Regions from separate parts of the Pseudomonas sp. S2_H01 genome, predicted to be linked through region 1. Evidence: predicted binding sites of a transcription regulator. Region 1 holds the regulator's gene; each other region holds the start of a gene.
The links. The regulator sigma-54, encoded in region 1, starts transcription at its own class of promoters, with help from an activator protein. The targets are predictions, from matches to a motif close to ANTGGCATNNANNTTGCTNT.
Positions count from the first base shown of each region.

Region 2: AB4N84_RS06635 (pilin) is a predicted target of sigma-54. The motif match lies at 2,653-2,672, and genes of this name have one in related genera.
Region 3: glnA (glutamate--ammonia ligase) is a predicted target of sigma-54. The motif match lies at 1,581-1,600, and genes of this name have one in related genera.

Region 1 covers NZ_CP162756.1:3,522,662-3,528,461, reverse strand. The annotation lists gene AB4N84_RS15760 (KpsF/GutQ family sugar-phosphate isomerase) at 1-913, shown strand, start outside; gene AB4N84_RS15755 (KdsC family phosphatase) at 914-1,447, shown strand; gene lptC (LPS export ABC transporter periplasmic protein LptC) at 1,458-2,030, shown strand; gene lptA (lipopolysaccharide transport periplasmic protein LptA) at 2,017-2,565, shown strand; gene lptB (LPS export ABC transporter ATP-binding protein) at 2,565-3,290, shown strand; gene AB4N84_RS15735 (RNA polymerase factor sigma-54) at 3,479-4,972, shown strand; gene hpf (ribosome hibernation-promoting factor, HPF/YfiA family) at 5,050-5,358, shown strand; gene ptsN (PTS IIA-like nitrogen regulatory protein PtsN) at 5,371-5,800, shown strand, end outside.
Region 2 covers NZ_CP162756.1:1,501,213-1,507,012, reverse strand. The annotation lists gene AB4N84_RS06645 (type II secretion system F family protein) at 1-265, opposite strand, end outside; gene pilB (type IV-A pilus assembly ATPase PilB) at 267-1,961, opposite strand; gene AB4N84_RS06635 (pilin) at 2,179-2,607, opposite strand; tRNA gene AB4N84_RS06630 (tRNA-Thr) at 2,742-2,817, shown strand; gene nadC (carboxylating nicotinate-nucleotide diphosphorylase) at 3,006-3,854, opposite strand; gene AB4N84_RS06620 (DUF1631 domain-containing protein) at 4,240-5,800, shown strand, end outside.
Region 3 covers NZ_CP162756.1:2,705,418-2,711,217, reverse strand. The annotation lists gene thiI (tRNA uracil 4-sulfurtransferase ThiI) at 1-1,366, opposite strand, end outside; gene glnA (glutamate--ammonia ligase) at 1,698-3,104, shown strand; gene AB4N84_RS12000 (cupin domain-containing protein) at 3,261-3,710, shown strand; gene AB4N84_RS11995 (chorismate mutase) at 3,739-4,305, shown strand; gene AB4N84_RS11990 (DUF4124 domain-containing protein) at 4,432-4,959, shown strand; gene AB4N84_RS11985 (DUF4124 domain-containing protein) at 4,970-5,587, shown strand.

The sequences.
Region 1 (5,800 bases):
CGTCGAAGGCCTGCTCGCGCATATCGATGCGGATTTCGTCCGTGCCTGCGAAATGATTCTGGAAAGCCAGGGCCGCGTGGTCGTGGTCGGCATGGGCAAATCAGGACACATCGGAAAAAAGATCGCCGCGACGCTGGCCAGTACGGGCACCCCTGCGTTCTTCGTTCATCCAGCCGAAGCCAGCCATGGCGACATGGGCATGATCACCAGCGCCGACATCATCCTGGCGCTGTCCAATTCGGGCACTACCTCAGAGATCGTGACCCTGCTGCCCCTGATCAAACGCCTGGGCATCAAACTGATCAGCCTGACCGGCAATCCCGAATCCACGCTGGCGAAGGCCGCGGACGTCAGGCTCAATGCCCGTGTGGAAAAAGAAGCCTGCCCGTTGAACCTTGCGCCGACGTCGTCGACGACCGCAGCCTTGGTCATGGGCGATGCCCTGGCGGTTGCGCTGCTCGATGCGCGCGGCTTCACCGCCGAAGACTTTGCGTTCTCCCACCCAGGTGGTGCACTGGGCCGTCGCCTCCTGCTGAAAGTCGAGCATGTGATGCATACGCAAGCCGAACTGCCTCAGGTTGCTCGCGGCACACCGCTGCGCGACTCGCTGATGGAAATGACCCGCAAGGGCCTGGGCATGACCGCCATCGTCGAACCCGACGGTCGCCTCGCCGGGATCTTCACTGACGGTGATTTGCGCCGCACGCTGGACCGTGATGTCGATCTGCGCCAGGCCGTTATCGATGAAGTGATGACCGTGCACGGCAAGACCGTCCGCCCGGAGATGCTCGCCGCCGAGGCGTTGAAAATCATGGAAGATAACAAGATCGGCGCACTGATCGTGGTCGACGAGAACGATCGCCCCATCGGCGCGTTCAACCTTCAAGACCTTCTGCGCGCGGGAGTGATGTAAATGAGCGTCGATATGAATGAACTGATGCAGCGCGGCAAACACATCAAACTGGCGGTCTTCGACGTCGACGGCGTACTCACAGATGGCCGACTGTACTTCCTGGAAGATGGCAGCGAGTTCAAGACATTCAACACACTGGACGGTCAGGGCATCAAAATGCTGATCAACTCCGGTGTCGTCACGGCAATCATCAGCGGACGGAAAACCCCGGTCGTTGAGCGCCGCGCCAAAAACCTGGGCATCGCGCACCTGTACCAGGGACGTGAAGACAAACTGGTGGTACTCGACGAACTCCTGCAGCAACTGCATCTAAGCTATGAGCAGGTCGCCTACCTCGGCGACGATTTGCCTGATCTTCCGGTCATCCGCCGGGTAGGCTTGGGCATGGCCGTCGCCAACGCGGCCGGGTTTGTCCGTCAACATGCGCACGGCACCACACAAGCCAAAGGCGGCGAAGGTGCCGCGCGAGAATTCTGCGAGCTGATCCTGAGCGCTCAGGGCAATCTCGAAGCGGCACACGCCGCCTACTTATAGAAGTGCATTTATGCTGAGCAAACGATTTCGTACGTTTTTGATCTTCGGTGTGCTGGCACTGCTGCTTGCAGCGGCTGGCTACTGGAACATCAGCCCTGAAAGTTTCATGGACCAGCCCAAGGCTGCCGTGGACGAAAGCGCCATCGACTACTATGCGATGAACGCGCACAGCATTCAGTACCTGCCCGATGGCTCGATGCAATACGATATGACCGCTGACAAGGTCGAACACCTGAAGGCCACCGACGTCACCCTGATGACGACCCCGGTCCTGCAGATGTTTCGCGGATCGGAGTTCCCGTGGCATGTTCAGAGCGTGCGCGCCGAAGTGTCGCCGGGCGGGGATCACGTCGAGCTGATCGACAAGGTTCGCATCAATCGCACCGACGAAAAGAACCGAACCACCATCATCACCAGCACACGCATGACTGTCTTCCCCCAGAAGCAATATGCGGAAACCGCGCAACCCGTTAGAATCGACGGCTTTAACGGCGTGAGCACGGGTACGGGTATGAAAGCCTATCTAAAAGAAAGCAGGATACACCTGCTATCGAACGCAAGAGGACAGTATGAGGCTCCTTAAAACCCTCCCTATTTTGCTCGGTCTGGGCGCAGCACTGGGAAGCGTGAGCGCCTGGGCTCTGCCGAACGATCAGGATCAGCCTATCCGCATTCAGGCCGACGACGCCCAGCTGGACGACAAGCAAGGCATCGCCACCTATACCGGTAACGTGATCATCACCCAAGGGTCGATGAAGGTGACCGGCAACACCGTGACCATGACCCGTACGCCTGCAGGCGACATCGACGTCGTGACCTCGGTGGGCAACCTGGCCTACTTCGAGCAGTTGCAGACGGCCGGTGACACCAAACCCGTTCAGGGCTGGGGCGTCACTATTCAGTACCACGCGCCGCAAAACCGCATCGTGCTGATCGACAAGGCCAAGGTGATCGACAAGGACAGCAACGTGACGCAGGGCGAGAAAATCGTCTACGACACCGTCCGCAAACTGGCGAGTGCCGGCCGAGCCACAGGCAGCAAAGTCACCGAATCGCGCCCTCGTGTCGACATGGTGATTCAGCCGAAAAAGAAAACCGACCAGCAGAAGGCCCAGTAATGGCAACGCTGAAAGCCCAACACCTGGCCAAGGCTTACAAAAGCCGCCAGGTCGTGCGAGACGTCAGCCTGTCCATCGACAGCGGCCAGATCGTCGGTCTTCTGGGCCCTAACGGTGCAGGCAAGACCACATGCTTCTACATGATCGTGGGCCTCGTTCAGGCCGATCAGGGGCGCGTGCTGATCGACGACCAGGACGTCAGCCACCAACCGATGCACGGCCGCGCCCGCGCCGGTATCGGCTATTTGCCGCAAGAAGCCTCGATCTTCCGCAAGCTGTCGGTGTCGGACAACATCATGGCCATCCTTGAGACCCGCAAGGAGCTTGATCGCGCCGGACGTCGCAAAGAACTGGAGAGCCTGCTCCAGGAGTTCCATATCACGCACATCCGCGACAACCTGGGCATGAGCCTGTCCGGTGGTGAGCGTCGTCGCGTGGAAATCGCCCGCGCACTGGCCACGGCGCCGAAGTTCATCCTGCTCGATGAACCCTTTGCCGGGGTCGACCCGATCTCCGTGGGTGACATCAAGCAGATCATCTACCATCTCAAGGCCAAGGGTATCGGCGTTCTGATCACCGACCACAACGTCCGCGAGACCCTCGACATCTGCGAAACGGCCTACATCGTTAACGATGGGCAACTGATCGCGGAAGGCGATGCTGAAACCATCCTGGCCAACCAGTTGGTCAAAGAAGTGTATCTCGGCCACGAGTTCCGCCTGTAACCGGACGATGACAAGGGGTTGGCCGGCGACCGCAGTGTGCGCCTGACCGCCAACCTCGTTTTAATTGTCATCACACCCTAGGCAAACACTCCGGTTTCAGGCATATAATTTGCTTAAGTTGGCGCCCAGGCGCCCCAGTAGTGGATGGCGCGCATGTGCGCCGGCGAATAAGGTGTTAAGTCTCTGCCATGAAACCTTCGCTAGTCTTGAGAATGGGCCAGCAGCTGACGATGACGCCGCAGCTGCAACAGGCCATCCGCTTACTCCAACTGTCGACGCTGGATCTCCAACAGGAAATCCAGGAGGCACTGGAGTCCAACCCTATGCTCGAGCGCCAGGAAGAAGGCGACGACTTCGATAACGTCGACCCCATGGCCGACAACATCGAGCAAAAGCCCAACCCGGACGTTCAGGAACCGACTTATCAGGAGTCCGCGCCCACCGTCGACAACCTGGAAGACGGCGAATGGAGCGAGCGCATTCCCAACGAACTGCCTGTCGACACCGCCTGGGAAGACGTTTACCAGACCAGCGCCAGCAGCCTGCCCAGCAACGATGACGACGAATGGGATTTCACCACGCGCACGTCCGTCGGTGAGAGCCTGCAAAGCCATCTGCTCTGGCAGTTGAACCTGGCGCCGATGTCCGACACCGATCGCCTGATCGCTGTCACGCTGATTGACTGCATCAACAACCAAGGCTATCTCGACGAGTCCCTCGAGGAACTGCTGGACGCTTTTGATCCAGAGCTCGATATCGAACTGGACGAGATCGAGGCCGTTCTGCACCGCATTCAGCAATTCGAACCTGCCGGCATTGGTGCTCGCAACCTCAGCGAATGCCTGTTGCTGCAACTGCGTCAGTTACCGGCGAAGACCAAATGGCTCGCGGAAGCTCAACGCCTGGTCGGCGATTACATCGACCTGTTGGGCAGCCGTGACTACGCGCAACTGATGCGCCGCATGAAGCTCAAGGAAGATGATCTGCGCCAGGTCATCGAACTGGTGCAAAGCCTGAACCCGCGTCCAGGGTCCCAGATCGAGTCCACCGAAGCGGAATACGTCGTTCCCGATGTGATCGTGCGCAAGGACAACGAACGCTGGCTGGTCGAGCTCAATCAGGAAGCCGTTCCGCGCCTGCGGGTCAATCCGCAGTACGCTGGCTTTGTGCGTCGTGCCGACACGAGCGCCGACAACACCTTCATGCGCAACCAGTTGCAGGAAGCGCGCTGGTTCATCAAAAGCCTGCAGAGCCGTAACGAAACCCTGATGAAGGTTGCGACCCAGATCGTGGAACATCAGCGTGGTTTCCTTGAGTACGGTGACGAGGCGATGAAACCGCTGGTATTGCACGACATCGCCGAGGCGGTCGGCATGCACGAATCGACGATCTCGCGCGTGACCACGCAAAAGTTCATGCATACCCCGCGCGGCATCTACGAACTGAAATACTTCTTTTCCAGCCACGTCAGCACCTCTGAAGGCGGCGAATGCTCGTCTACCGCCATCCGCGCGATCATCAAAAAACTGGTTGCCGCGGAAAATCAGAAAAAGCCGTTGAGTGACAGCAAGATCGCTGGTTTACTGGAGGCACAAGGCATTCAAGTGGCCCGTCGCACCGTCGCCAAATACCGCGAGTCTCTAGGGATAGCGCCTTCCAGCGAACGCAAGCGATTGATGTAAGGGTCACAGGCCACAGCGTTCCAGTGGCAGGCAACCAAGCCTGCCTCTTAATGCACTGGCAACGAAGGAGAAGCTGTATGCAAGTCAACATCAGTGGACACCAACTGGAAGTGACCAAGCCCCTGCGCGAGTACATCGAGCTGAAGCTGAAAAAGCTCGAAGGGCACTTTGACAAGATTACCAACGTGCAGGTGACGATGGCCGTCGAGAAACTCAAACAGAAGATCGAGGCCACCCTGCATATCCACGGTGGAGAGGTGGTTGCCAATGCGGAGCATGACGACATGTACGCGGCAATCGACCTGCTCACTGACAAGCTAGACAGACAATTGCTCAAGCATAAGGAAAAGCAGCAAAGCATCCTCAAAGGTGCGGCCGCTCGCTGACACTCCCCATCCATGATCCGACTTGAAAACATTCTGACCCCTGGCCGTTCACTCGTGAACGTGCCAGGCGGCAGCAAAAAAGCCGTCCTCGAAGAGATTGCCAAAATGATCGGGCAGCAGGTGCCCGAATTCGACTGGCAAACCGTCTACGAAAGCCTTATTGCCCGCGAGAAGCTGGGTTCTACCGGCTTCGGTAACGGAATCGCGATCCCTCACTGTCGACTCAAAGGCTGCACGTCTCCGGTCAGCGCAGTGCTGCACCTGGAAAAGCCTGTCGATTTCGATGCCATCGACGGCGCCCCGGTGGACCTGCTGTTCGTGTTGCTGGTCCCTGAAGCCGCCACCGATGCACACCTCGAATTGCTCCGACAGATCGCCAGCATGCTCGACCGCGCCGATGTGCGCGCCAGCCTGCGTAACGCGAAAAGCAGCGACGAACTGT
Region 2 (5,800 bases), 2.0 Mb from region 1:
CTCCGGCTTTCATCATGGTTGCCATTTGACGTGAGAAAAACGCGATGTCCAGCGGTTTGATTTTCTTACCTGCGCTAAAGATCGAAACCGACTTTTTACGAACTTTTAGCGGATTGACGCCCTGCTTTCGCAGTTGCGCCTTGATTAGCGCAGGGCTGTGACCTGTCAACTCGCCCGTAACTTTCGCGCCTTTTCTGTCCACCCCTTCCCACGCATAAACGACGGGTTTGGCCACCTTCGGGCTTTTTACTGCTTTGGTTGCCATGTCAGTCCTTGGTTACCCGGTTTATTTCCTCAAGGCTGGTGACGCCTTGCATGGCCTTCAGCAGGCCAGAGGTGCGCAAATCATTGAAGCCGTCCTTGCGCATTTGGGTGGAAATTTCGATGGAGTTGCCTTCTTCCATGATGATGCGCTCGAGGGCAGGGGTGTTCTTCACCACTTCATAGATGCCCACGCGACCTTTGTAACCTCCGTTGCATTGATCGCAGCCTACCGGGGAATAAAGCTTGAACGTGCCGATTCGCTCTTCTGGAAAACCTTCTGCCAGCAGCGTGTCCCTGGGGACATCTATCTCTTTCTTGCAGTGAGGGCATAATTTTCGAGCGAGGCGTTGGGCGATAATCAAGTTGATCGCAGTCGCGATGTTAAAAGCCGCAATGCCCATGTGGTGCAGGCGTGTCAGGGTTTCTGCTGCGCTGTTGGTATGAAGCGTTGACAGCACCATGTGGCCGGTTTGCGAAGCCTTGATCGCGATTTCTGCCGTCTCGAGGTCGCGGATTTCACCCACCATGATCACGTCCGGATCCTGACGCAAAAACGCTCTCAAAGCTTGGGAGAAGTCCATGCCTTGGCGGGGGTTGACGTTGACTTGGTTGATGCCCTCGAGGTTGATCTCTACAGGGTCTTCCGCTGTGGAAATGTTGATATCCACGGTATTCAGGATGTTCAGGCCGGTATAAAGAGAAACGGTTTTGCCTGAACCCGTCGGCCCTGTCACGAGAATCATGCCCTGCGGCTGGCGGAGCGCTTGCAGATACAGCTCTTTTTGCTCCGGCTCATAACCCAATGCATCGATCCCCATCTGGGCACTGGTCGGGTCAAGGATACGCATAACGATTTTTTCGCCCCACAATGTAGGGAGCGTGTTCACGCGGAAATCGATCGCGCGGTTCTTCGAAATCCGTAGCTTGATTCGGCCGTCCTGAGGCTTGCGTCGCTCAGAAATATCCAGCCCTGCCATGACCTTCAGTCGAGCCGCGATTCGTCCAGCGAGTTGCGTCGGAGGTTTGGCGACCTCGTGCAAAATGCCATCTGTCCGCAGACGCACGCGGAAGGTCTTTTCATAGGGTTCAAAGTGAAGGTCCGAGGAGCCCAGTCGGATGGCATCCATCAACATCTTGTTGACGAAGCGAACAACAGGCGCATCTTCTGCATCCACTTCGCCTAGGGTTGTCTCTTTGCTGTCTGTGGTGGACTCAATCTCGAGACTGAGATCAACGTCTGCCATTTCTCCCAGACCGCTGTGCGTGTCGAAGAATTTGTCGATGGCGACACTGAGTTTGTCGTCCTCAACCAGAATGGCTTCGGTGTTCAACCCCGTGCTGAACTGAATGTCTGTAATTGCCTGATGGTTGGTTGGGTCGGAAACACCCACAAACAGCTTGTTGCCACGTCGCCATAAAGGAAGCGCTGAGTGCTGGCGAACGAGTTTCTCGCTGACCAGACCTTTGGGTTGGCTTTCTTTATCGAGGGTGCTGAGGTCGAGGAACGGAAGTCCGAACTGATCCGAGGCGACCTCTGCCAGGGTCAAGCTGTTGACCAGCTTGTTTTGAACCAGATAGCTCACCAGAGAGAGCTTGTCGCGTCGTGCCTGCTGATAGGCCTGCTGTGCAACTTTTTCATTGAGCAGTTCGGCCACAACGAGTTGTTTGGCCAAACCGGTGAGGACAACATCAGTCATAAAACCACCGAACGCAGACAGTGTCTGGTTTATAGCGTAGTCGGGCGACGCTGCCAAATGTATGCACGTAGGGTGACAAAAATTGTCAGTTATTGCTTTGTTTGGCCGTGAGGTCGGAGGTATGGGATATGGGGTATGAGTAAATTGGATATAACTAACTGGTTGAAAGTTTCGTAAAAAAAAGCCCCGGGAAACCGGGGCCTTCCAGTTCAAAAACTTAGGACGCAGCAGCCTGAGGACAGCTCTTAGGAGCCAGGTCTGGATCTTTTGCACCAGTCGTTTTGCAGGTCCATGTGCCGTCACCGCCGCGAGTCCAAGTGACCACTGCGCCCAGAACCTGAGGAGGAGCATTTACGATGGTGCAGGTAAGGGTGCCTGCGCCACTGGCCATGTTCGCGGCCAAAGTGCAGTTTCCAGTTGAAGTGTTTGTCAGTCCGGCAGACCCAGCGTCAGTCACTGTCGTGCCGTCATTTATTTTTATTTCCACGGTTGTCTTGGCTGCTGAAACTTCTGCCAACCCTGCGGCCAGCTTGGCTTTTGCTTGATAAGTGCTGTAAGCCGGGATAGCGATAGCGGCTAGGATGCCAATGATCGCGACCACGATCATCAGTTCGATCAGGGTAAAACCTTTCTGGAGTGACTTCATATCTACGCCCTTTTTGTGCAACGGAAATTTGGCAACGGAATTGACAAAGCAACCGACGTGCCATTATGCCAACGCTTTGGCTGTTAACTGGTCATCTTTGCAGCGCTGGAATTTCTGGTTAATCTGACAACGCCGCCGAAATAGCTCAGTCGGTAGAGCAGCGCACTCGTAACGCGAAGGTCGTAGGTTCGATTCCTATTTTCGGCACCAGAAACACAAAAAGCCCGGTCTTCAAGACCGGGCTTTTTCGTTTCTGGAGGGTCGGACATCCTGTAGGAGCGCGCTTGCCCGCGATTGCGGTGTATCAGCATCATCCAGCGTAACTGACCCACCGCAATCGCGGGCAAGCGCGCTCCTACAGGTTTTGCGGTGTTCGTGAGTCGGCGCGACGGCGTCCGTCAAACGCTCAGCCGCATCGACAGATCCACGGCCTTCAAATCCTTGGTCAGCGTGCCAATCGAAATGTAATCCACGCCCGTTTCGGCAATCGTGCGCAAGGTCGCATCGGTCACCCCGCCGCTGGCTTCAAGCTTCGCTTTGCCCGCCGTGAGGCGGACGGCTACGCGCATGTCGTCCAGGCTCAGTTCGTCGAGCATGATGATGTCGGCGCCGCCGTCGAGGGCTTGTTTCAGTTCGTCGAGGCTTTCGACTTCGACTTCCACTGGTTTGCCGGGCGCAATCTTGTGTGCAGCGGTGATGGCTTCGGCGATACCGCCGCAGGCGGCGATGTGGTTTTCCTTGATCAGGAAGGCGTCAAACAGGCCGATTCGGTGGTTATGGCAACCGCCGCAGGTCACGGCGTATTTCTGCGCCAGTCGCAGGCCCGGCAGGGTTTTGCGGGTGTCGAGCAGCTTGACCTGAGTGTCGGCGACCATGTCGGCGTAATGCTGGGCGCGAGTGGCGACGCCTGAAAGCATTTGCAGGAAGTTGAGCGCGCTGCGCTCGCCCGTCAGCAGCGAGCGGGCGGGGCCTTCGAGGTGGAACAGCGGTTGATTGGGTTTGACCCGCTCACCGTCGGCGACTTGCCAATGCACCGCGACGCGCTGATCCAGCTGACGAAAAACGCTGTCGACCCAGGCTGTGCCGGCGATCACTGCAGCATCGCGGGAGATCACGGTGGCCTTGGCCAGGCGCTCGGCGGGAATCAGTTGCGCGGTGATGTCGCCACTGCCGACGTCTTCAAGCAACGCACGGCGTACGTTGGCTTCGATTTCAGCGGTCAGCGTGGCAAGACGTAGATTCGGCATATCGGGCTCCACTTACTAAGTGCCCGGAGTATAAGGCAGTCGACTGTACCAACCCACCTGCACCGCTTCACGCGTTTGAGTGTATCGGCTGCACTCTGTCGGTTTTTTCGCTTCTCGTGCGACAGAATGCGATTTTCGCGGTCTATCGCTGCACATGCTTCTTCGTCCCCTCCTATTATTTCAATCAAGGCGAAGAGTCCGCTGGCGAGCGGGCCGCATTTAAAACATAATTCGCCTTGTATTTGACGTCATAGCTTTGACGTTCCGCCTGCGTACCCCAGGGACAATACCTTTGAGCGCCGTCCATTCGGAGGTCTTCTTCCGTTTGCGATCAGGTTGTGGCTGTGCATTCGTGGTTGAGTGAAGTGGATGAAAGGAGTCCTTGATGCAGAACGACAATAAAGTGGTGCCTTTGAGCAAGATGGGGCCGGACCTTCCGGGTTCCTCGCCTGTCGCTCGGCTGCCTGTCGTTCTGTTGCAGGTGCGCGACAAAGCCGCCCAGCAGCTCAAGGAAAGCCTGCAGACCCTGTTCGATAACGCCGACGACACCTTGTTCGAAATGGCGGACCGGGCGCACAACAACGCCGAACAGAATGTGTTCTTCGAAGCCATGCGCGACCTGCGCCTGAAGCGAAAGAGCATCGAACGTAACTTCCTGGACAAATTCTTCGAGGCGTTTCTGCGCCTCGGTCAGTACGAGATCGCCGAGCCGATCCTTTCTGAACCCGTTTCTTTCGACAAGCTCGCACTGGTTCACAACGATGACCTTGAGCGCACTGTGGCCATTGATGCCATGGTCACCAAGGTCGTGAACCGCGACGGCGTGGCGCTGAGCCAGCTCACCACGCGCTTGAACGAACTGATCCCGCAGCCGTTGACCGATGAAACCAACCCGCTCGGTCCGACCCTGCTGTGCGACTTCTTCTTGCAGGCCGGTCGCAATCTCGGTGTCGAGATCAAGGTCAAGCTGATCATTCTCAAGCTGTTCGAAAAGTACGCGTTGACCAACGCCGATCAGCTGTATGAAGAGGCCAACCTGCTGCTGATCTCCGCCGGTGTGTTGCCCGACCTAAAAGTGCTGCCGTCGCGCCGTTCCACCGATCGTTCCTCGAGCACTGCGCCGGCCACTGAAGCCCAGCGCGCTGACAGCGCAGCGCTTGTGCAAGCTGCCGAGAAGCTCGACAAGAGCGTTCAGGAAGTCTTCTCGGCCTTGCAGGAGCTGCTGGTTTATGTGCGCGGCAACCTGACGCCGCGTCCGGATAACAACGCCGAGTCTCGGCCCATTTCAAGCCAGGACCTGCTGCGTCTGTTGTCGCATCTGCAGCAATACGTCCCCCGCGCGGAAAATCCGGACGACTTCGATCTGCGTGCGCAACTGGAGCAACTGATCGGGCGTGTGAGTGCGCGCAGCGGCAAATTCCGCACGGTGGGCACCATCGACGAGGACGTGATCAACCTGATCTCGATGCTCTTCGAATTCATTCTCGATGACCGCAACCTGCCCGGCTCGCTGCGCGCGTTGATTGGCCGTTTGCAGATTCCGATGCTCAAAGTGGCTGTCATCGACAAGAGTTTCTTCAGTCGCGGCAGCCATCCTGCCCGTCGTCTGTTGAATGAAATTGCCTCGGCGGCGCTGGGTTGGGGCGGGCGCGACGACAGCCAGCGGGATTCGCTGTACACGCGCATCGATCAGATCGTGCAGCGCCTGTTGCACGACTTCGTCGATGACCCTGCGATCTTCACCGAACTGCTGGTCGACTTTCTGGCGTTCACCAGTGACGAACGTCGCCGCAGTGAGCTGCTGGAACAACGCACCCGTGACGCCGAAGAAGGCCGCGCGTTGGCCGAACTGGCGCGTCAGCGGGTTCAGCAGGCGCTCAATGATCGCCTGCTGGGGCGCACGCTGCCGGAAGTTGTCGTGCGCCTGTTGCAGGAAGCCTGGAGCA
Region 3 (5,800 bases), 820 kb from region 1:
ACAACAGGTACTGGCGCGTGTGATCCAGTTCCTTGAAACGGCTGTTCAGTGCAAAGAACGGCAGCGTTTGTACTTCAACGCCCGACAGTTCCAGCGGACGGTCTTCGGCTTCATCCGGGTGACGGATGTCGATGACCACTTGTCCGGCCAGAGCCTGACTGACTTCTTCGACCTGAACGTCCTGACCCAATTCCTCGATCACACGATCGATGGGCACCAGACGGGCGTTTTCGAGCGCACGCTCGAGTACCGCCATGTCGAATTCTTTTTCTTCATGCTCGACGCGGTTCCGTTTGGCCGCGGTCTTTGGATTGACCGAGATCACACCGCAGTATTCAGGCATGTGCCGGGCAAAATCGCCGGTGCCGATCTCGTCGGCCAGGTCGATGATGTCCTGCTTGTGACTGGCGATCAGCGGGCGCAGAACCAGCTTTTCCGTCACGCAATCGATGACCGACAGGTTAGGCAGTGTCTGGCTGGACACCTGTGAAATCGCTTCGCCGGTCACCAGCGCGTCGATTTCCAGCCTGTCGGCGATATTGGTCGCAGCGCGCAACATCATACGCTTCAATACTACGCCCATATGACTGTTATCGACTTTTCCGAGAATTTCTCCCAGAACTTCCTCGAACGGTACGCTGATGAACAGGACCCGTTGCGAGCTGCCGTACTTCTTCCAGATGAAGTGCGCGACTTCCATCACGCCCAGTTCATGGGCCCTGCCGCCCAGATTGAAGAAGCAGAAATGGCTCATCAGGCCGCGACGCATGACCTGATACGCCGCGACGGTGGAATCGAAACCGCCCGACATCAACACCAGCGTCTGCTCCAGCGAGCCCAGCGGATAACCGCCGATGCTGTTGTGCTGGCTGTGAATCACGAACAACCGTTTGTCGCGAATCTCGATGCGCACTTCAACTTCAGGCGCTTTCAGGGAGATGCCGGCCGCACCGCATTCGCGACGCAGTTTACTGCCCACGTACTTCTCGACGTCCATCGAGCTGAAGTCGTGATGGCCGGCACGCTTGCAGCGCACTGAGAAAATCTTGCCCGACAGGGCATCACCGAAGTGCAGTTTGCACTTCTCGTAGATGTCATCCATGTCGCCCAGTGGGTACTGATCGACCTGCAGGAAATGGGCAATGCCGGGCATGCAGCTCAGGCGCTCGGTCATTTCGTGCAGGACCTTCGCATCCTCAACCTTCGTTTCGACCTCAAGGTTGTCCCACACGCCATCCACCACCAGCGCCGGATCCAGATCTCGGAGCACGGTGCGGATGTTTTTAGCCAGCTGCTTGATGAAGCGCTTGCGCACAGGCCGGCTTTTAATAGTGATTTCCGGGAAAACTTTGACGATTAGTTTCATGAAAACAGCGCGCGAGGTGCCGGTCGAAAAAGGGGGGCGCGGATTATAGCGGAAATTGCTCAAGGTTTAACCAGTTATCGTATAGCCGGTCATCAGCGCACCAAAAAGGGACTGTATACAATATTGACGCACCGATAAGGTGCGTTCCTTTTCACAATTGCGACGTTTTACGCCCTAAAACCGGTTGTTTTACGCGGAAAACCCAACACAGGGCACTGGCATGCAAATTGCTCCCTTGTGAGGCAGGTTGCCTTGGCCGACTATCGCGCCCGGCATCACCCAAATTAAAGGGCCCACAACTACCCAGCCCTAATCCACCCCGGAGGACAACATGTCGAAGTCGGTTCAACTCATCAAAGATCATGACGTTAAGTGGATTGATCTGCGCTTCACGGACACCAAAGGCACTCAGCACCACGTGACCATGCCAGCTCGCGATGCGCTGGAAGACGATTTCTTCGAAGTCGGCAAAATGTTCGACGGTTCCTCCATCTCTGGCTGGAAAGGCATCGAAGCCTCCGACATGATCCTGCTGCCGGACGACGAAACTGCCGTTCTGGACCCGTTCACCGAAGAGCCGACCCTGATCCTGGTTTGCGACATCATCGAACCTTCGACCATGCAAGGTTACGACCGCGACCCACGCGCTATCGCTCACCGCGCCGAGGAATACCTGAAGTCCACCGGTATCGGTGACACCGTATTCGCCGGTCCAGAGCCAGAATTCTTCATCTTCGACGAAGTGAAGTTCAAATCCGACATCTCCGGTTCCATGTTCAAGATCTTCTCCGAACAAGGTTCGTGGATGTCCGACGCTGACATCGAAGGCGGCAACAAGGGCCACCGTCCTGGTATCAAAGGCGGCTACTTCCCGGTTCCACCGTTCGACCACGACCACGAAATCCGCACCGCAATGTGCAACGCCCTGGAAGAAATGGGCCAGGTCGTCGAAGTTCACCACCACGAAGTGGCAACCGCTGGCCAGAACGAAATCGGCGTGAAATTCAACACGCTGGTCAAGAAGGCTGACGAAGTTCAGACCCTGAAGTACGTGGTACACAACGTTGCCGATGCGTACGGCCGCACCGCGACCTTCATGCCTAAGCCTCTGTACGGCGACAACGGCTCGGGTATGCACGTACACATGTCCATCGCCAAAGATGGCAAGAACACCTTCGCGGGCGAAGGCTATGCCGGCCTGTCCGACACCGCCCTGTACTTCATCGGCGGTATCATCAAGCACGGTAAGGCGCTGAACGGCTTCACCAACCCGTCGACCAACTCCTACAAGCGTCTGGTCCCAGGTTTTGAGGCACCGGTCATGCTGGCCTACTCGGCTCGCAACCGTTCCGCTTCGATCCGTATTCCTTACGTCTCCAGCCCACGCGGCCGTCGTATCGAAGCACGTTTCCCGGACCCATCGGCTAACCCATACCTGGCGTTCGCTGCTCTGTTGATGGCTGGCCTGGACGGTATCCAGAACAAGATCCACCCTGGCGATGCAGCTGACAAAAACCTGTACGACCTGCCACCTGAAGAGGCTGCAGAGATCCCACAAGTTTGCGGCAGCCTGAAAGAAGCGCTGGAAGAACTGGACAAGGGCCGTGCGTTCCTGACCAAAGGCGGCGTGTTCAGCGATGACTTCATCGACGCTTACATCGCGCTGAAATCGGAAGAAGAAATCAAGGTACGTACCTTCGTACACCCACTGGAATACGAGCTGTACTACAGCTGCTGATCCAGTCGCGCCAGCGCCTGCTGCGTGAACGAGAGGCCTCCTTCGGGAGGCCTTTTTTATTGCGCGATCCGTTGGCTATAAATATGTACCGCAGATGAAAACGCGGCTTCCGGCAACCTTGTGTTTCTGCTCTTCTACAGCACAAGGATTTAGTTCATGTTCAAACCTGGCCCTGCTTGCCTGCTCCTGGCGATGATCACCCTCGGCGGATGCGTCACCGCTCAAACATCCGATATTTCCGTCGCTTCGGGCGTCCAGTCGACCGTTCTGCTGAAAAGCTCGAGTTCCTGGGACGGAATGTCTTATGACGCCTATCCTGCCGGCATACCTGAGCTGACCGTTTTGAACATCAAAATCCCCGCCAACACGGCCCTCAACTGGCACGAACACCCGATGCCCAATGCGGCCTATGTCGTGTCCGGCCATCTCAAAGTGGAAACCCGCGAGAGTGGTCAGTCGATTCTGCTCAAGCCAGGTGATGTACTGCCTGAAATGGTCAACAGGCAGCACCGAGGCGTCACGGGGAATACTGCAGTGGAACTCGTTGTCTTTTATGCGGGCACCGCGGGAATGCCGCTCTCATCCAGCCAACCTGTTAAAGAGTGATCGTTCGGTCATACACGAGTGCAAGACAATGCTTAAACAGCTTCAACGCGTTGCCTTAACCTGCGCCCTGGTGTCCACCGGCCTTTACGCGGCTCCCGCTCAACAGCCTCCCGCGCAGCTTCAGCCGCTCATTGAGGCCATGGAGCTGAGGCTGGACATTGCCAATGACGTGGCGCGCAGCAAATGGCACAGCGGCAAACCGGTGCAGGACAGTGAGCGTGAGCGTCAGGTGATCCGGAACGCCGAATCACGGGCGGGCGAATTCAAGCTGACGGGCGCCGATGTCCGGGAATTCATGACGGCCCAAATGGAAGCCAACAAGATGGTGCAATACGCGCGCATCGAACAGTGGCATGAAACCGGGCACTCTCCAGAGAAGCCCGAGGCCAGCCTGACCGACGGCATCCGGGGTCGTCTGGATACGCTGCTGCCGGTGCTGATGCGGAGCTACTCGGCGTTCCAGCCTTATCGCAACGATGCGAGATGCCCCGGCTGGGTGCAGTCACAGATCCAGCGACAGGCAGGTGATCCCGTCATCGTGACCGCGCTGCAACGAGCGGCAGGCGACCTCTGCCGTACAACGGCAGCCCCGTAAAAGGGCGCGCCGGTGCGCGTCTCAAATGACACCGTCGGTCAGTATTCCTCTATGCTGCCTCGTACCGCGCCATGCATTTAGCGCGACACCATTGTTGGTTGTCCTGATCGCAGCACTGGAGTGTTCATGCGTCAATGTCTCGCCTTTCTGCTGCTGGTGCTTGCACTGCCCGCTGCCGCGCAGATCTACAAATATACCGACGCCAACGGCAATACGGCCTACAGCAACCAGCCGCCCAACGGCACCCGGGCCGAAACGGTCGAATTGCCACCGCTCAACAGCGTACCAACCGTTGCACCGGCGCCCGCTACCACGAGCCCGCCACAAAACCAGAGCCAGACACAGCAAAACACAGCGGCCTACGCCGTGCTGGAGCTGACCGACCTGCCGGATGGCGAAGCGTTACGCGCCAACAACGGCAGCTTTACGGTCGGCGTGGCAGTACAGCCGCGCCTGCAATCGGGCCATTTGCTGCAACTCGTGATCGATGGCAAGCCTTACGGCCAGCCCACCAATATCCCGCGCCTGCAAGTGATGGAGCTCGACCGTGGCGAACACAGTCTTGCCGTACAGGTCCTGCAGGGCGCCCAGTTGATCCAGCAAAGCCAGACCATCACCCTCACAGTGCAGCGAGTCCATGTCGGTAAACCTTAAAACCACCTGGCTGCAAGGCGCGCTCGTTGCGCTGTTGATGCTCATTGGTCACTCGGCCGCGGCCGAGGTGTACACCTACATCGATGCCGAGGGTAACCGGGTATTCACCGATCAACCACGACGCAATGCCAAAAAGGTCGACATCGCCCCAAGCAATCAGATCAAGGCCGCCCCAAAGAAACCCAGCCAGGCATCCAGCGCCAAGACCAGGCCTGGCCCGCTATTCCGATACCAGTTGCTGCGCATTCTGGCGCCGGAGCCGGACAGCACGATCCGCGATATACAGGGCAACCTGATCGTGACGGTCACCAACGACCCCGAGCTACAACCCGGCCACACATACCGCCTGTTGCTGGACAGCAAGGTGTACGGCGAAGCCACTCGCAGCCCGGTGTTTCCACTGACCAACATTGATCGCGGTACGCATCAACTGTCGGTCGAGATCGTTGACGAGTTCGGAAGGGTGGCGGAACGAACCCCCAACCAGCCGTTCCACATGATGCGGATCTCGCTGGCGCAAAAGCGTCTTGCCCAGCCCTGCAAGACCGACGATTACGGCGTGCGCCCTGAGTGTCCGATCAAGGACAAGCCGCCAGAAGAAAAGAGCAGCTTCCTGCCTTTTCTCTGATGACAGGAGCGTGACAAGCTAAGCTCCACAATGGTGCACAACCTGAACGAGCGTGCCGTTTAAAAGCCCATTTTGGTTCACGAATCATCTGCCGCTGCTCACTCTTCGGGCTGACTGTCCAAAAAACGCCCGAAATGACTCGATCAGCGCTTCTTTTCGGAGCCTTGGTTTGGTTTTTGCATTTTCTAACGAATAAGCGTCGGCAAGCCGCGT